DNA from 3 places in the Pseudomonas sp. P1_F7 genome. Region 2 is predicted to be linked to each of the others. Evidence: predicted binding sites of a transcription regulator. Region 2 holds the regulator's gene; each other region holds the start of a gene.

What was found. The regulator sigma-54, encoded in region 2, starts transcription at its own class of promoters, with help from an activator protein. The targets are predictions, from matches to a motif close to ANTGGCATNNANNTTGCTNT.
Region 1: a site for sigma-54 is predicted at 2,658-2,677, ahead of glnK (P-II family nitrogen regulator). Genes of this name have one in related genera too.
Region 3: a site for sigma-54 is predicted at 3,252-3,271, ahead of flgB (flagellar basal body rod protein FlgB). Genes of this name have one in related genera too.

Annotation. Positions count from the first base shown of each region.
Region 1 covers NZ_JBFUBR010000014.1:4,556-10,887, reverse strand. Annotated here, with positions in the region: gene sutA (transcriptional regulator SutA) at 1-9, opposite strand, end outside; gene AC1D1M_RS20990 (secondary thiamine-phosphate synthase enzyme YjbQ) at 111-536, opposite strand; gene AC1D1M_RS20985 (ammonium transporter) at 751-2,088, opposite strand; gene glnK (P-II family nitrogen regulator) at 2,124-2,462, opposite strand; gene AC1D1M_RS20975 (accessory factor UbiK family protein) at 2,871-3,131, shown strand; gene AC1D1M_RS20970 (BRO-N domain-containing protein) at 3,535-4,059, shown strand; gene AC1D1M_RS20965 (HigA family addiction module antitoxin) at 4,071-4,334, opposite strand; gene AC1D1M_RS20960 (hypothetical protein) at 4,527-5,060, shown strand; gene AC1D1M_RS20955 (hypothetical protein) at 5,097-5,267, shown strand; gene AC1D1M_RS20950 (YifB family Mg chelatase-like AAA ATPase) at 5,441-6,332, shown strand, end outside.
Region 2 covers NZ_JBFUBR010000010.1:45,824-52,155, reverse strand. Annotated here, with positions in the region: gene AC1D1M_RS15630 (KdsC family phosphatase) at 1-203, shown strand, start outside; gene lptC (LPS export ABC transporter periplasmic protein LptC) at 211-783, shown strand; gene lptA (lipopolysaccharide transport periplasmic protein LptA) at 770-1,318, shown strand; gene lptB (LPS export ABC transporter ATP-binding protein) at 1,318-2,043, shown strand; gene AC1D1M_RS15610 (RNA polymerase factor sigma-54) at 2,227-3,720, shown strand; gene hpf (ribosome hibernation-promoting factor, HPF/YfiA family) at 3,795-4,103, shown strand; gene ptsN (PTS IIA-like nitrogen regulatory protein PtsN) at 4,116-4,580, shown strand; gene rapZ (RNase adapter RapZ) at 4,583-5,440, shown strand; gene AC1D1M_RS15590 (HPr family phosphocarrier protein) at 5,456-5,728, shown strand; gene pmbA (metalloprotease PmbA) at 5,942-6,332, opposite strand, start outside.
Region 3 covers NZ_JBFUBR010000004.1:429,103-435,434, reverse strand. Annotated here, with positions in the region: gene flgM (flagellar biosynthesis anti-sigma factor FlgM) at 1-289, opposite strand, end outside; gene flgA (flagellar basal body P-ring formation chaperone FlgA) at 457-1,215, opposite strand; gene AC1D1M_RS08245 (chemotaxis protein CheV) at 1,299-2,231, shown strand; gene cheR (protein-glutamate O-methyltransferase CheR) at 2,277-3,104, shown strand; gene flgB (flagellar basal body rod protein FlgB) at 3,314-3,721, shown strand; gene flgC (flagellar basal body rod protein FlgC) at 3,725-4,168, shown strand; gene flgD (flagellar hook assembly protein FlgD) at 4,184-4,906, shown strand; gene flgE (flagellar hook protein FlgE) at 4,938-6,269, shown strand.

The DNA of each region.
Region 1 (6,332 bases), on a different contig from region 2:
GTCGCTCATGTTCTACCTCATGACTTGCGAAAAGCAGATTAGTTATAGCCCAGCTTTGCCCTCTGTCGAAGGCTGCCGGAAAAAAATCAACAGCCGCTGCTGACCAGCGGTTATGCCTCTTCACCGTGCACGGTGGCGAGGACTTTACGGGCACCGCCATGATCACGGTGCTCGCCCAGGTAAACGCCTTGCCATGTCCCCAACGCCAGCCGGCCTGCCGAAATCGGCAAACTGAGCTGACAGCCAAGCACGCTGGCCTTGAAGTGCGCCGGGAGGTCGTCCAGGCCTTCGTCGTTATGCTCATAGCCGTCTGTTCCTTGTGGGATCAGACGATTGAAAAATCGTTCGAAGTCGCGACGTACCGCCGGATCGGCGTTCTCGTTGATGGTCAACGACGCCGAGGTATGCTGCAGCCACAAATGCAACAGACCGACCCGACACGCCTTGAGTTCAGGCAGGCCGGCGAGTAACTCGTCCGTTACCAGATGAAAGCCCCTGGGCCTCGCCCGCAAGGTAATCAGAGTCTGTTGCCACATACAGTTCTCCGCACGTTCGGGGCGCATTCTAGCGCGCTCTGGGAAAAAACAAAGGCCCTAATATTCCTTGAATCCTGTAAGCCTTCGACCGCACAAAAACACCCGGCGCAAACATCGCAAAACCTGTAGGAAAAAACCTTTCAGCTCACCCTTTCAATGATAAATTTCAGACAAAAAAATGCCCGGCAAGCCGGGCAAGTTTTTATGTGCGTACTTACAAGTTGTAGCCGCGTTCGTTGTGAAGCGCCAGATCGATGCCGACTGCTTCTTCTTCTTCGTTGATGCGCAGGCCCATGACCGCATCCAGCACCTTGAGGATGATGTACGTGGCGATCGCGGTGTAGATCACCGTGAAGCCCACGCCTTTGCACTGAATCCACACTTGTGCGGCGATGTCGGTCACGGTGCCAAAGCCACCCAGGGACGGCGCGGCAAACACACCAGTCAGGATTGCACCGAGGATACCGCCAATACCGTGTACGCCGAAGGCGTCCAGGGAGTCATCATAACCGAGCTTGCGCTTCAGGGTGGTCGCGCAGAAGAAGCACACTACGCCAGCCGCCAGACCGATTACCAGCGCGCCCATCGGGCCAACGGTGCCAGCAGCCGGGGTGATTGCCACCAGACCGGCAACCACGCCCGAAGCGATGCCCAGTGCACTAGGCTTGCCGTGGGTGATCCACTCGGCAAACATCCAGCCCAGCGCAGCAGCGGCGGTAGCGATTTGAGTTACCAGCATCGCCATACCGGCGGTGCCGTTGGCCGCAGCGGCGGAACCGGCGTTGAAACCGAACCAGCCGACCCACAGCATGGCCGCGCCCATCAAGGTGTAACCGAGGTTGTGCGGCGCCATCGGCGTGGTCGGGAAGCCTTTGCGCTTGCCCAGCACCAGGCAGGCAATCAGACCGGCCACACCGGCGTTGATGTGCACCACGGTGCCACCGGCGAAGTCCAGAACGCCCCAGTCCCACAACAGGCCGCCGTTACCGGACCAGACCATGTGCGCAATCGGCGCATATACCAGGGTGAACCACACGCCCATGAAGACCAGCATCGCGGAGAACTTCATCCGCTCGGCGAAGGCGCCGACAATCAACGCCGGGGTGATGATTGCGAAAGTCATCTGGAAGGTGACGAACACCGCCTCAGGAAACAGCGCCGCAGGCCCGGTCAGGCTGGCTGGCGTGATGCCGGCGAGGAATGCCTTGCCCATGCCGCCGAAGAACGAGTTGAAGTTGACGACGCCCTGCTCCATGCCCGTGGTGTCGAACGCGATGCTGTAGCCATAAATGACCCACAGGACACTGATCAGACCGGTAATGGCGAAGCACTGCATCATCACGGAAAGAATGTTTTTCGACCGAACCATGCCGCCGTAGAACAGAGCGAGGCCGGGAATGGTCATGAACAGCACCAAGGCTGTAGAGGTCAACATCCAGGCGGTGTCGCCGGAGTTGAGGACTGGGGCCGCCACTTCGTCTGCCGCCAAGGCAAGGCCGGGCATTACGATGGACAACAGGGCTCCTAGCCCTGCGAATTTACGCAGAGTCATATTGTTTTCTCCTGGGGCGTTGGGTTTGTGGCGGCTTAGATAGCGTCGGTATCGGTTTCGCCGGTACGGATGCGAATCGCCTGTTCCAGATTGACCACGAAGATCTTGCCGTCACCGATCTTGCCGGTGTTGGCAGCCTTGGTGATGGCCTCGATTACCCGGTCCAGATCCTTGTCGTCGATGGCGACGTCGATCTTCACCTTGGGCAGGAAATCGACCACGTATTCCGCGCCGCGATACAGCTCGGTGTGACCCTTCTGCCGACCAAAGCCTTTGACTTCAGTGACGGTAATGCCCTGCACGCCGATCTCGGACAGCGACTCGCGTACGTCGTCCAGCTTGAACGGCTTGATGATGGCAGTGACTAGCTTCATGAAAACTCTCTCCCGAATTGGTGGACTTGCCCCAGGAAAACAAACCCGTCTCAAGTCTAAGCGCAGTGCCTGGCTTTGTAACGCATCGTCGGCCCTGACCTGCCCGTCCGACGCTCCTCACGAAACACTCCCCCGCTTCGCTTGGCGCACTGCGTTCGTCACAGTGACTGCATCAGTGCATGGGTCATCAGGGTCTAAGCAGAAAGCTTGCCATCTCCACAAAAACTACTGTTTTCAAGCCTTTACCCGCAGATGACTGCTACTTCGCAACAACACCCGACGCGATACGCACAACAACGGTGCGACACCGCCCGTCCCCATGCGCGAAAAGCGTGCATCCCTTGCCCGCGCAAATGACTATAGACACTGCGTGATACACTGCCCGGCATTGTTTCCAGGACATTGCCCATGCTCGCGCCAAAAGATTTCCTCGACGCCCTCACCGGCACCGCCTCCCGCCTCTTCAGCGGCAACACGCCTCTGCCGAAAGCTGAAATCGAAAGCCAGTTCAAAATGCTGCTGCAGAGCGGCTTCAGCAAACTGGATCTGGTGAGCCGGGAAGAATTCGATAGCCAGATGGTCGTGCTGGCACGCACGCGGGCTCGGCTGGAGAGCCTTGAGGCGAAGGTGGCGGAGCTGGAAGCGAAGCTGAATCCGCCGACTGAATAAATTCTGATGTGAAATGCAGTCCCCCTGTGGGAGCGAGCCTGCTCGCGATTGAAGGTCGGCACGACCTTGCACTTCACCTGTAGGAGCTGCCGCAGGCTGCGATCTTTTGATCGCAAGCCCCGCAACAATCCCGGCAACGTCCTACAAACATCACACCGCCGTCCGATTGCGCCGCAGATCTCCGGTTCCTAAGCTCACCCTCAGCTGAATGTTCAGCACTGGGTTTGGCGACCCGGAAGCTAAAGGAGCATGACGACCATCGACGCAAGTCATGGCGGTTGTGCGTGGGAGATCTCCGGGTCTGCCGGGTTCCTTTTGCTCCGGTTCGCCAACCCGCGTACAACTGCCACCCAATTGTTTGGCGACAATTGCCGGCAGCCCTTAAGCAAAAGGAGCTGTATCAATGAATCGAGATGATGCTTACCTGATTCCGCAAGTCTTCACCCGCCACAAACTCCACCTCCACGCCCTCCTGATACAAAACCAACCCTGGTTCAGCGCCCGCGACCTAGGGCGACTGCTACGCATCTACCTCAACGACCGCCAAGTCCGAAAACTCGACCCCGACCAATACCAAACAGCCAAAACCCTCATCCACGGACATATCGAAAACACCCTGCTGGTCAGCGAATCCGGCGTCTACGCATTACTGGTCTACCACTACTGCCCCGAGTACCGAGCTCTGCGTGAATGGCTCACCCACGAAGTTGTTCCCGCCCTGCGAGATGCCCAATACCCCACCACAACCGAACGCCCGCAACTGAGCCTGCTCAACTGGCCGGAAATGTCGTTGAGCCTGCTGCACTGGAACAACCAGCCGTGGATTCGGTTGCAGGATGTGCCGCAGATGATGACAGAGCAGGAGCAGGCAAGACGCCCGGTAAAACCGTGGTGGAAGCGGGCTTCACTCGTCTTGCAGTCGCTTTGAATATTTAACGTTCAACCACGCTCGATCTGGGCTGAGCGCAACTCGTAGGTCGATTGCAGATTCAGCCAGAACTCGGGCGTGGTGTTCAGGTTGATGGATAGCTTTTGCGCCAGACCAACACTGACACCGCTCCGCTGATTCACAACATCGCTTATTTCCGCCTCCGGGTCGTTCAACGAGCGAGCCAGAGCATCGGTTGTAACGCCCAGTGGCTTCAAAAACTCCTCGCTGAGAATTTCGCCAGGATGAATCGGGCGCATCCCATTCCTGTTCATTCACGCCTCCTAAGGCTGCATTCAGCGAGATCATAAGCAGCAACCTTCATCCGGCAAGACCATCCACGCTCTTTCACCGACGTCCTTCATCTTTCTCGGCAGGGTCCTACAAAAAGCGGCGCTCCGGCCTGATTTATCAGTCCTCACCCTTTTCTTTACGCTTTTCGCCTTGTTACTCGATAGACGCCAGCAATGAGAAGAAAAGGAAAAGGCACCGAACTTCGAAACCAGACTTACAAATCAGATGCACGAAAGCTCGCATATAAAATGTTCGTCAAGGACTGTAAATCTCGGGCCAGGAAACTCAACACCGAGGCGGTTAGGTTCGACCCAATAACTCCAGCTGCGATTACTGCCTGCCTCCCGTGGTTGGAAGCTGCACTCTTCCCATGGGAAAGCGTGTCGAACTGGAAGTGCAAAGATGCCAAGGGACTGGATTTGGCCATCTGGTACGAACAGAAACTATGTGGTCTGTGTTATGCCACTCCGCGTAAAAGCGCTATTTGCATAAAGATCATTCTTTTGCAGGGTCACCCAGACAGGTCTCATCCTCTTCGTGGCTTGATCGCTCCGATGGCACTGCTGGCTACAGATACCTATGCACGAATGCTGGGGTGCAAAGAAATAGAGATTCAGGATCCTGGCCCAAATGTCGTCCCCTACTACCAGAACCTCGGATTCAGCTTCGACCAGAACAATCGACTTGTCATTTACCTGGACGATTAATAGTATCGATCTCACTCCAAGGCACAGGAGGTGTCCATGATTCAAAGAAAGCGAAAAGCCAAGCTTTTACTCATTATTCAATATCATGCTGAAGCACTTCGGCTAGGCGGCAAGATTTCAGCCAATCAACAACGATTTCTTGATGTCGCTGCGGCTCACGGCAAAGACCTTGAACCTCCGGGCTTACTTGCCGGTAAAAGAGTCTGAAACTGTTTACCAAAGAACCGCTTGAATGGCGGTTTTTTGCTGCCCGCCCGTCCGGCGATAGCTCGCAACATCCTGCGAAAATTCACCTTCCCTGACACCACGCGAAATGCTCATCTCCTGACTACCCTTGAAAAACCGCAGGAAGCGGCTCCCCGTAATTTCAAGGAACGACCATGTCCCTCTCCATCGTCCACAGCCGCGCCCAGGTGGGCGTGGAAGCGCCTGCCGTTACCGTAGAAGTTCATCTGGCCAACGGCTTGCCGTCGTTGACGATGGTCGGTCTACCTGAAGCCGCAGTGAAGGAAAGCAAGGACCGGGTGCGCAGCGCGATCATCAATTCGGGGCTGCAATTTCCGGCGCGACGGATCACGTTGAATCTGGCGCCCGCGGATTTGCCCAAGGATGGCGGGCGGTTCGATCTGGCGATTGCCTTGGGGATTCTCTCGGCCAGCGTGCAGGTGCCGACGCTGACACTGGATGACGTGGAGTGCCTGGGGGAGCTGGCGCTTTCCGGTGCAGTGCGGCCCGTCCGTGGGGTGCTGCCGGCGGCATTGGCGGCGCGCAAGGCCGGGCGCTGGTTGATGGTGCCGCAGGCGAATGCCGAAGAGGCTTGTCTGGCATCGGGGTTGAAGGTCATCGCAGTGGACCATCTGCTGCAGGCGGTGGCGCATTTCAATGGGCACACACCCATCGAACCTTACGTTTCCAACGGGTTGCTCTACGCCAGCAAACCCTATCCTGATTTGAATGAAGTTCAGGGGCAAATGGCGGCCAAACGCGCGCTGCTGATTGCGGCAGCGGGTGCGCATAACCTGCTGTTCAGCGGGCCACCGGGTACAGGCAAGACGCTATTGGCGAGCCGATTGCCAGGGCTGCTGCCACCCCTCGCCGAGAGCGAAGCACTGGAAGTCGCAGCGATTCAATCCGTCGCCAGTTGTGTGCCACTGAGCCATTGGCCACAGCGCCCCTTCCGACAACCACACCATTCCGCCTCAGGACCGGCACTGGTGGGCGGTGGCTCGAAACCACAACCGGGCGAAATCACCCTCGCTCACCATGGCGTGC
Region 2 (6,332 bases):
ACCTCGGCGACGACCTGCCGGACCTGCCGGTGATTCGCCGCGTCGGACTGGGCATGGCGGTGGCCAATGCCGCCAGCTTCGTGCGTGAACACGCTCACGGCATCACCCTCGCCCGTGGCGGCGAAGGCGCCGCTCGCGAATTCTGCGAATTGATCCTGCGCGCCCAGGACCGCCTTGATGCGGCCAATGCGGCGTACCTGTGAGCCCACTATGCTGAGCAAAAAGTTTCGTAACACCCTGATGTACAGTTGCATCGCAGCGATATTCGCCGCGGTCGGCTACTGGAACATCAGCCCGGAACGCTTCCTCGACAAGCCGGTAACGCCGGTCGATGAAAGCGCAATCGACTATTACGCCATCAACGCCCACAGCGTGCAGTACCTGCCGGACGGCAAGCTGCAATATGATCTGGTGTCCGACAAGGTCGAGCACCTGAAAGCGACCGAGGTGACATTGCTGACCAACCCCGACCTGAATGTATTCCGCGGCACCGAATTCCCGTGGCACGTCCAGAGCCTGCACGGCGAGGTCAACCCTGACGGCACACAGGTCGAACTGATCGATGACGTGCGTATCACGCGCTTCGACGAGAAAAACCGTAAAACCCTGATCACCAGCACCCGCATGACCGTGTTCCCGCAGCAGCAATATGCGCAGACCGAGCAAGACGTTAGAATCGACGGCGCTGGCGGTGTATCGACTGGCAAGGGAATGAAAGCGTATTTGAAAGAAAGCAGGATACACCTGCTATCGAACGTAAGAGGACAGTATGAGGCTCGTTAAAACCCTCCCGATTTTGCTCAGTCTGGGCGCAGCACTGGGAAGCGTGAGTGCCTGGGCTCTGCCGGAAGATCAACAGCAGCCTATCCGCATTCAGGCCGACGATGCCCAACTGGACGACAAGCAAGGTATTGCTACCTATAAGGGTGACGTGATCATCACCCAAGGCTCGATGAAGGTGACCGGCAACACCGTGACCATCACCCGCACCCCGACTGGCGACATCGACGTGGTGACATCGGTGGGCAACCTGGCGTACTTCGAGCAACTGCAAACCGCTGGCGATACCAAACCCGTTCAGGGCTGGGGCGTGACCATCCAGTATCACGCCACACAAAACCGGGTCGTGCTGATTGACAAGGCAAAAGTTGTCGACAAGGACAACAACGTCACCCAGGGCGAGAAAATTGTCTACGACACGGTCAAGAAGCTCGCCAGCGCCGGTCGCGCCACAGGCAGCAAGGTCACCGAGGCGCGCCCGCGTATCGACATGGTGATCCAGCCGAAGAAGAAAACCGACGAGAATAAGGCCCAGTAATGGCAACTCTGAAAGCTCAGCATCTGGCCAAGAGCTACAAGAGCCGCCAGGTCGTGCGTGACGTCAGCTTGTCCATCGACAGCGGCCAGATCGTCGGCCTGCTTGGCCCGAACGGCGCCGGCAAGACCACCTGCTTCTACATGATCGTCGGCCTGGTGCAAGCCGACCAGGGCCGCGTCCTGATCGATGACCTGGACGTCAGCCACCAGCCGATGCACGGTCGCGCAAAGGCCGGTATCGGCTACCTGCCGCAAGAAGCATCGATCTTCCGCAAACTGTCGGTGGCCGACAACATCATGGCCATCCTCGAGACCCGCAAGGAGCTCGACAAGGCCGGTCGTCGCAAGGAGCTGGAAAGCCTGCTGCAGGAATTCCACATCAGCCACATCCGCGACAACCTCGGCATGAGTCTGTCCGGTGGTGAGCGCCGTCGCGTGGAAATCGCCCGCGCCCTGGCCACCAACCCGAAATTCATCCTCCTCGACGAACCCTTCGCCGGCGTGGACCCGATTTCGGTCGGCGACATCAAGCAGATCATCTACCACCTCAAGGCCAAGGGCATTGGCGTGCTGATCACCGACCACAACGTTCGTGAAACCCTGGATATCTGTGAAACCGCCTATATCGTCAATGACGGTCAACTGATCGCCGAAGGCGACGCTGAAACCATCCTGGCCAACGACCTTGTGAAGGAAGTGTATCTGGGCCACGAATTCCGCCTGTAGGACACCGAGGTGCCAGACTGGTCGACGAGCGCTTGTCTCGATAAAAAACAACTCTTTTTTATTGTTACAGTGCTCTAGGCAAACACTACAGTTTCAGGCATATAATTTGCTTATGTTTGGCGCCCTGGCGCCCTGTAGTGGATGGCGCATGTGCGCCGGCGAATAAGGTGTTAAGCCCCTGCCATGAAACCATCGCTAGTCTTGAGAATGGGCCAGCAGCTGACGATGACACCGCAGCTGCAACAGGCCATCCGCCTGCTCCAATTGTCGACCCTGGACCTGCAACAGGAAATCCAGGAGGCCCTGGAGTCCAATCCGATGCTTGAACGCCAGGAAGAAGGCGACGACTTCGACAATTCCGACCCCTTGGCCGACAACGCCGAACAAAAGCCCAACACTGACATCCAGGAGCCCTCTTATCAGGAAAGCGCCCCGACGGTTGATAACCTCGATGAAGGTGACTGGAACGAGCGTATCCCCAACGAACTTCCCGTCGACACTGCGTGGGAAGACGTTTACCAGACCAGCGCCAGCAGCCTGCCCAGCAATGATGATGACGAGTGGGACTTCACCACCCGCACTTCGGCCGGCGAAAGCCTGCAAAGCCACCTGCTGTGGCAACTGAACCTGGCCCCGATGTCGGACACCGATCGCCTGATCGCCGTGACCCTCATCGACTGCATCAACAATCAGGGCTACCTGGACGAAACCCTCGAGGAAATCCTCGAAGCCTTCGATCCGGAACTGGACATCGAACTGGACGAAATCGAAGCCGTCCTGCACCGCATCCAGCAATTCGAGCCCGCCGGCATCGGCGCCCGCAATCTGGGCGAATGCCTGCTGCTGCAATTGCGCCAACTGCCCGCCAAGACCCCTTGGCTGGCCGAGGCCAAGCGCCTTGTCACCGATTATATCGACCTGCTTGGCAGCCGCGACTACAGCCAGTTGATGCGCCGCATGAAGCTCAAGGAAGATGAGCTGCGCCAGGTCATCGAGCTGGTCCAGAGCCTCAACCCGCGCCCGGGCTCGCAGATCGAGTCCACCGAAGCCGAGTACGTCGTTCCTGACGTTATCGTGCGCAAGGACAACGAGCGCTGGCTGGTGGAGCTGAATCAGGAGTCGGTGCCACGGCTGCGGGTCAACGCCCAGTACGCCGGTTTCGTGCGCCGCGCCGACACCAGCGCCGACAACACCTTTATGCGCAATCAGTTGCAGGAAGCCCGCTGGTTCATCAAGAGCCTGCAAAGCCGCAATGAAACCCTGATGAAGGTTGCCACCCAGATCGTCGAGCATCAGCGCGGGTTCCTCGAATATGGCGACGAAGCCATGAAGCCGCTGGTCCTGCATGACATCGCCGAAGCGGTCGGCATGCATGAGTCGACGATTTCACGGGTGACCACCCAGAAGTTCATGCACACCCCCCGGGGAATTTATGAACTGAAATATTTTTTCTCCAGTCACGTAAGCACCTCCGAAGGCGGCGAATGCTCGTCCACGGCGATCCGCGCGATCATCAAAAAACTGGTTGCCGCGGAAAATCAGAAAAAGCCGTTGAGTGACAGCAAGATCGCTGGTTTACTGGAGGCACAAGGCATTCAGGTGGCTCGCCGCACCGTCGCCAAGTACCGCGAATCCCTCGGGATCGCGCCTTCGAGCGAACGCAAGCGGTTGATGTAGAGCCACGCCACAGCGTTCCAGTGGTAGATCATCTGATCTACCGCTTTATGCACTGGCAACGAAGGAGAAGCTGTATGCAAGTCAACATCAGTGGACACCAACTGGAAGTGACCGAACCTCTTCGCACCTACATCGGCGAAAAACTCGAACGATTGGAGCGACATTTCGACAAGATCACTAACGTGCAGGTCACGATGACCGTCGAGAAGCTGAAACAGAAAATCGAAGCCACGCTGCATATTCCCGGGAATGAAGTGGTCGCCAACGCGGAACATACTGATATGTACGCCGCGATCGACGCACTCACCGACAAGCTGGATAAACAACTCAAAAAGCATAAGGAAAAGACCCAGAGCCTCCTTCAGGGCGCAACAGGTCGTTAACACTCCCAACCCATGATCCGACTTGAAAGTATCCTGACCCCCGGCCGTTCCCTGGTGAACGTGCCGGGTGGCAGTAAAAAGAAAGCCCTCGAACAAATTGCCAATCTTATCGCCCGCGAAGTGCCGGCTCTGGAGATGCAAGATGTCTTCGAGGCGCTGATTGCCCGTGAAAAACTCGGCTCCACCGGTTTTGGCAACGGCATCGCTATTCCACATTGCCGCCTCAAGGGCTGTGTTTCGCCCATCAGTGCATTGATGCACCTGGACGCCCCTATCGATTTCGACGCCATCGACGGCGCGCCGGTTGACCTGCTGTTCGTACTGCTGGTCCCGGAAGCCGCCACCGATGCGCACCTTGAGCTGCTGCGACAGATCGCCAGCATGCTCGACCGCAAGGAAGTTCGCGAAAAACTGCGTCATGCTGCAAGCAACGAAGCCCTGTATCAGGTTGTCCTGGACGAGCAAAACGGTCAGTAATCATGCGCTTGATCATCGTCAGTGGCCGTTCCGGCTCAGGTAAAAGTACCGCCCTCGACGTTCTTGAGGACAACGGCTACTACTGCATCGACAATCTGCCTGCCGGTCTGCTGCCGGAACTGGCTGAACGAGCATTGATTCATACCGAGCTAGTGCAGCCGCTGGTCGCCGTTTCCATTGACGCCCGCAACCTGCCCAGCCACCTATCCCGCTTCCCCGAGCTGCTCGAAGAAGTCCGCAGCCGCCACATCCAGTGCGATGTCCTGTACCTGGACGCCGACGAAGAAACCCTGCTAAAGCGCTTTTCGGAAACCCGCCGACGTCACCCCCTGAGCAACGCCAACCGCTCGCTGGCCGAAGCCATCAGCGTCGAGAGCGTCCTGCTCGGGCCGATTGCCGACCTCGCCGACCTCAAGATCAACACCACCAGCCTGAACCTGTATCAACTGCGCGATACCATCAAACTGCGCCTGTTGAATCAGCCAGAACCCGGCACTGCGTTCCTGGTGGAATCCTTCGGATTCAAGCGTGGCATGCCGGTGGACGCCGACCTGGTGTTCGATGTGCGCTGCCTGCCCAACCCTTACTGGAAACCGGAATTGCGCGAGCAGTCCGGGCTCGATCAACCGGTTGCCGAGTATCTGGCGGCACAGCCGGATGTCGAAGAGATGTTCCAGGACATTTCCACATACCTGCTAAAGTGGCTGCCTCGTTTTGCCGCCAGCAACCGCGCCTACGTCACCATTGCCATCGGATGCACTGGCGGACATCACCGCTCCGTCTACCTGACCGAGCGTCTGGGGCAGGCGCTGCAAAAATCCCTGAAGAACGTCCAGGTTCGCCACCGCGACCTCAGCTAAAGGATTCACACCGCGATGCCTGCTCTGGAAATCGAAATTATCAACAAGCTGGGCCTGCATGCCCGCGCTTCTGCAAAATTCGTTGGGGTGGCGGGTCAGTTCCCGTGCCAGATCCGGGCGGGTCGTACACCAGAGTCCATGGTCGATGGCAAAAGCATCATGGCGATGATGATGCTGGCCGCCGGCAAAGGCACCACGATCCACTTGAGCACAGAAGGCGAGCAGGAACAGGAAGCGCTGAATGCGCTGGTGGCGTTGATCAACAACTTCTTCGACGAAGGCGAGTAACCGCTACAGAATCCTTTCCCGGTGATTTTGTGGCGAGGGAGCTTGCTCCCGCTGGGGCGTGAAGCGGCCCCAACCCCTATCATCGCAATACATCAGATACACCGCGTTTGTGTCTAGTCCTGAAACAGGTGTAAACCCTATTCAGGACGGGACAAAGGCAATAAAAAAGGCGCGGTCCATGAGGATCGCGCCTTTTTGTACAGCGGCCCTGGCTTAGCTACCCGCCACCGTCATCCGCTCGATCAGCACCGAACCTGTGCGAATGTTGCTACGCAACTCAAGATCGTTACCCACGGCGACAATCTGTTTGAACATGTCGCGCATGTTGCCAGCGATGGTCACCTCCTGAACCGCGAACTGAATTTCGCCGTTCTCGACCCAGTAACCCGCCGCGCCCCGGGAATAATCGCCGGTGACCATGTTCAGTCCCTGGCCCATCAACTCAGTGACCAACAGCCCGCGTCCCATGCGCCGCAGCAAGGCCGCCTGGTCTTCATCGCCATGGGTGACGAACAGGTTGTGCACGCCGCCGGCGTTGGCCGTGCTCGGCATGCCGAGCTTGCGGCCGGAGTAGGTGCCGAGGATGTACGACACCAATTCGCCT
Region 3 (6,332 bases), on a different contig from region 2:
CACGGTTGCTGTCGACCTTATAGCTGCCATCGGCAATCGCTGCTTTCAACTCGGCCACGCGGGCTTTGTCTACGGCAGGCTGATCGCGCAGCTTGTCAGTGACCTTCTGCAACTGCTGAGCCTCATCGCTGAGATGTACCGATTCCCCGCTTTTGACGGTACCGGCCTGTTCGGCCGCGGACTCCAGCGGCGCGGATTTGCCGGCCTCGGCGCTTTCCTTGCTGGCGCTGGTACGTGTACTGCCCGTCAGGGACGAGGAGCTGTTCAAACGGCTGAAATCGATGACCATGATAAAAAACCTCTGGGAATTTGGACGCTTGCCATGGTTTCGGCCATTCCCTGGAAAACTTTAGGCCCATTTATCAATGAACCTTGCGCGCGTCAGCGCTTGCCGTGCATGGAGCACAGTCTAGGGAACAGCCGCGGCAAGCGCCACATTCTGATGAACAGAGAGCCTTACATGGACACTTCCACCTGCCCCGGCGCCATGACCTGCGCCTTGATGACTCGTTGGGAGTTGAGGTTTTTCACCCGGATCTGTTCGCTCAGGCTGCCGTTTGACAGCGCTTCGCCCGGCATGCGCACGCTGAGGGTACCGCTGTGGGCGGTTATCACCACCTGATCACCCTTGCGGATGACTTCGGCCTGTTCGATGTTCACCAGGGTAATGACCTGATCGGCGACCATTGGTCGGGTCAGTCGCTGCCCGATCGCCTGATCCAGGGAGGTCAGGTAGCCCTGGCTGATGAGGCTGATATCGCGCTCGCGCAGGACCACATCCCCAGGCTCGACAATGGCGGCGCGGCGCAGTGGCCGGGCGCTGGTCACGACTTCGCGAAACAGGCGGACTTGAGCGGGCACGAACACTGTCCAGGGGGAAGCGCCCTCGCAGCGAACCTTGACCGTAACCCGCCCCAGCGGCTTGGGACTCTCAAGCGTGGCTGTCAATTCCTTGTCGCACATGGGCATGTGCATGCGCGGATCGAGCGGGTTGACCTGGATCTCGTAGCGACCTTCCGTTTGACTGGTAGCCAGATAGTCTTCTACGGTGAATTCAAGAAAGCCCTGAGTGACGCCGATAAGCATGTCAGGCAAGGTAACCGCGTCAGCAAGGGCAGGGCTGCCAGCGTTGAACAGGCAAACAGCCGCCAGCACGCCGAGCAATCTGCGGTAGGGTGTGGTAAGGCGTCGGAAAAATGTCGGTTCTTTGTTCATAACGATTAAAAAAGCAAGCGCCGTGCCGTTTAGTGATGAAGGCGCGTCGCAACAACACTTGGCGTTGGTGTAGGAGTCTGGGCATGGCTGGTGTAATGGATTCGGTAAACCAGCGCACGCAACTGGTGGGGCAGAATCGCCTTGAGCTGTTGTTGTTCCGTCTCGACGGCCAGCAACTGTACGGGATCAACGTGTTCAAGGTTCGGGAGGTGCTGCAATGCCCCAAACTGACGCTGATGCCCAAGTCCAGTCCTGTCGTGTGCGGCGTGGCGAACATCCGGGGGGCGACCATTCCGATCCTTGATCTGGCAATGGCGACTGGCTCCGGTGCGTTGAAGGACAAGAACAATCCCTTCGTGATCATCACGGAGTACAACACCAAGACCCAGGGATTCCTGGTCCGCTCGGTGGAGCGCATCGTCAACATGAACTGGGAGGAGATCCATCCGCCGCCCAAGGGCACCGGGCGCGATCACTACCTGACGGCGGTGACGCGGGTCGACAATCAGTTGGTCGAGATCATCGACGTCGAGAAGGTGCTGGCGGAAGTGGCACCGACGCCGGAGGCGATTTCCGTGGGTGTGGTGGATGTCGAAACCCGGCACAAGGCGCTTTCGTTGCGCGTGCTGACGGTCGACGACTCGTCGGTGGCACGCAAGCAGGTCACGCGTTGCCTGCAAACGGTGGGCGTCGAAGTGGTGGCGTTGAACGACGGTCGGCAAGCGCTGGACTACCTGCGCAAACTGGTCGACGAGGGCAAGAAGCCGGAAGAAGAGTTCCTGATGATGATCTCCGACATCGAGATGCCGGAGATGGACGGGTACACCCTGACGGCGGAAATCCGCAACGACCCGCGCATGCAAAAGCTTCATATCATCCTGCATACTTCGTTGTCGGGGGTATTCAATCAGGCGATGGTCAAGAAGGTCGGTGCCGATGACTTCCTGGCCAAGTTCCGTCCTGATGACCTGGCATCCCGGGTAGTCGACCGGATCAAAGCAGCAGATATCAGCTAGGGGTTCGCACCCCTGGCAGTCAACACGATTTAAGAGGCGGCATCATTGTCTACGGGTAATTTGGATTTCGAACAGTTCCGGGTATTCCTGGAAAAAGCCTGTGGCATTTTGCTCGGTGAAAACAAGCAGTACCTGGTCTCCAGCCGTCTCAACAAACTGATGGAACAGCAAGGCATCAAGTCTTTGGGTGAACTGGTTCAGCGCATGCAGACCCAACCGCGCAGCGGTTTGCGCGAGCAGGTGGTGGATGCCATGACCACCAACGAAACCCTGTGGTTTCGTGACACCTACCCGTTTGAAGTCTTGAAAAACAAGGCGCTGCCCGAAGCGATCAAGGCCAGTCCCGGCCAGCGCCTGCGCATCTGGTCGGCGGCGTGCTCGTCGGGCCAGGAACCCTATTCGCTGTCGATGTCCATCGACGAGTTCGAGCGGGTCAACATGGGGCAGTTGAGGATGGGCGTGCAGATCATTGCCACCGACCTGTCCGGCACCATGCTGAACAACTGCAAGACCGGAGAGTACGACAGCCTGGCCATCGGTCGCGGTCTGTCGCCCGAGCGCCTGCAGCGTTATTTTGACCCGAAAGGGCCGGGGCGCTGGGCGATCAAGGCGCCGATCAAGAGCCGTGTGGAATTCCGTTCCTTCAACCTGCTGGACAGCTACGCGAGCCTCGGCAAGTTCGACATCGTGTTCTGCCGCAACGTGTTGATCTACTTCTCCGCCGAGGTGAAGAAGGACATCCTGTTGCGGATCCACAGCACGTTGAAGCCGGGTGGGTACCTGTTCCTCGGTGCTTCCGAAGCGCTGAACGGTTTGCCGGATCATTACCAGATGGTCCAGTGCAGCCCGGGGATCATTTACCAGGCGAAGTGATGCAAAGGCCTGCGGCAGCTCCTACAGGGATAGGTGTTTACCTTCACAAGCGGCAGAAAAGCGGCATCCGGCGGAAAACCGTTGCCGCTTTTCTGGCATTGCCGCGTTGCCATGGCCGGCAAAGCCCCGGTTTCCGGGGGGGGTTGAATTGGCATGGGGCTTGCTAAGTTGATCCTACGAAAAATCAGGTCACCCGAAGGTTTCCCGACATGAGCATCAGCTTCGATAAAGCGCTCGGTATCCACGAACAAGCCCTGGGCTTCCGCGCCCAGCGTGCCGAAGTCCTGGCCAACAACATCGCCAACGCCGATACCCCGAACTACAAGGCTCGGGACCTGGACTTCTCGAAAGTGCTCGCCGAGCAGAACGAGAAAACCAAAAGCGGCACCTTCGCCTTGAACATGACCAACAGCCGTCACATCGAAGCTGAAGGTCTGGGCAATGGCGACGAGTCGTTGCTGTATCGCACACCGATGCAACCGTCGATTGACCAGAACACCGTGGACGCTCAGCTGGAACAGTCGAACTACGCGGAAAACGCGATCGGCTTCCAGGCCAGCTTCACCCTGCTCAACAGCAAATTCAAAGGGCTGGTGTCAGCCCTTCGCGGAGAGTAAGCCATGTCACTGTCCAGTGTTTTCAACATTGCCGGTAGCGGCATGAGTGCGCAGACCACGCGTTTGAACACCGTCGCTTCGAACATCGCCAACGCCGAGACCGTCTCGTCGAGCATCGACCAGACCTACCGCGCGCGTCACCCGGTATTCGCCACCATGTTCCAGGGCGGCCAGAGCGGTGGCAGCGACTCGCTGTTCCAGAGCCAGGACGCCGCCGGTCAGGGTGTGCAGGTGCTGGGTGTGGTCGAAGACCAGAGCAACCTCGAAGCGCGCTACGAGCCGAACCATCCGGCGGCCGATGCCAAGGGCTACGTCTACTACCCGAACGTCAACGTGGTGGAGGAAATGGCCGACATGATTTCCGCGAGCCGTTCGTTCCAGACCAACGCCGAAATGATGAACACCGCCAAAACCATGATGCAGAAGGTCCTGACCCTCGGTCAGTGATAAGGGGCGACTCAGATGAGTGTTACCGATTCCACCAGCGGTTTGAGCCTCAACGACATCCTGGCCAATTCCTCGATCAAGACCAACACCACGACTGACGGCCTCGCGTCGGCAACCGGCAGCGCCACGGGCAAACAGGCCCTGGGTAAAGATGCGTTCCTGCAGTTGCTGGTGACCCAGCTGAAAAACCAGAACCCGCTGGAGCCTCAGGACAACGGTGCGTTCGTGGCCCAGTTGGCGCAGTTCAGCAGCCTGGAAGGCATCACCTCGCTCAACGACACCGTGAGCGGCCTGGCCAGCAACTACAACTCCTCCCAGGCATTGCAGGCGTCGTCACTGGTGGGGCGTTCGGTCATTGCACCCGGTGACAAGGCCGTGGTCGACACGTCGAAGAGTCTCAGCGGTACGGTGGTGGTGCCATCGTCGGTGGCCGCCGCCACCCTGAAGATCACTGATGCGGACGGAAAGACCGTACGCACCATCGACCTGGGCGCTCAGAAAGCAGGCAACGCCAGTTTCATTTGGGACGGCAAGAATGATGCGGGCGAAACGGTAGCTGCAGGCACTTACACCTTCGGCGCTAGCAGCACGATCGATGGGCAGTCCGTGGCGTTGATCACCAACCTGCCAGCGACCGTCAACAGCGTGACCATCAGCCAGACTGGCGGTGAGTTGATGCTCAATCTGGCCGGGCTGGGCACCATCGCTCTGTCCAAAGTACAAACCATTGGTATGTAAAGCCGACTAACCCGGCACAAAGGAGTGGATTATGTCTTTTAATATCGGCCTTAGCGGTCTCTTTGCATCCAACAAACAACTGGACGTGACCGGCAACAACATCGCCAACGTCGCGACCACCGGTTTCAAATCGTCCCGTGCAGAATTCGAAGATGTGTACTCGGCAACTCGCCTGGGCACCGGCAGCAAGACCGTCGGCAGCGGCGTGCGCCTGGCCAACGTTTCCCAGCAGTTCGGCCAGGGTGACGTGAGCAACACTGGCAACGTGCTCGACATGGGTATCCAGGGCAATGGCTTCTTCGTCCTGAGCGACAGCGGTTCGCTGACCTACACCCGTGCCGGTACGTTCAAGACCGACAAGGATGGCTACGTGACGAACAGCGACGGTACGGCCCGTCTGCAGGGTTATGGCGTGGACTCCAATGGCAAGATCCTCAATGGCGTGTTGACCGACCTGCGGATCGACACCTCCAATCTGGCGCCGAAATCCACCAGCACCGTTTCGTCGATGATCAACCTGAACTCTACGGCAGCGGTGATTGACCAGACGGTTGCTACCAACAAGTTCAATCCGACCAAACCGGAAACTTTTACCAAACAGTTCAGCACCCCGATTTTCGACACTCAGGGAAACCAGCACACCATGGATCAGTACATGGTCAAGACTGGGCAGAACATTTGGGATACCTACACCCTGATCGATGGTCGTAACCCGGACGGCAGTGATCCTGCGCTGACGGCTCCAATCGCTTCGACCATGTCGTTCGATTCCACCGGTAAACTGACGTCGGTCAGCACGCCAGTGACGCCTCCGACCACACTGCCAACCGCGACTATCAGCAGTGACCTGAAAATCACCAGCTGGACCCCGGGCAGCGTCACCAATGGCGTCTGGACAGCCAACGGTGCCGCAGCCGATCCAGCAGGCGTGACCATCGCCATGGGCAACACCACCCAATTCAACGCCGACACCGCGCGTTCGATTCCATCGCAGAACGGTTATGCCACTGGTCAGATCACCAACCTGACCATCGACGGCAGCGGCGTACTGCTGGCCAACTTCAGCAACAACCAGACCCAGCCAATCGGCCAGATTTCGTTGGCCAGTTTCACCAACGAACAAGGTCTGCAGCCGGTGGGTGGCTCCAGCTGGAAGGAAACCTACACCTCGGGTATTCCGGGCTACGATGCTCCGCAAACCGGCACCTTGGGTTCGATCGCTTCCAACTCTCTGGAAGAGTCCAACGTCAACCTGACCAACGAACTGGTCGACCTGATCCAGGCGCAGAGCAACTACCAGGCGAACGCCAAGACGATCTCCACCCAGAGCACCATCATGCAGACCATCATTCAGATGGCTTGATGCTCGATTGTGCTGTGCAAGGAGCCCCTCGAAAGAGGGGTTTTTTGTGCCTGTGAAGAACGG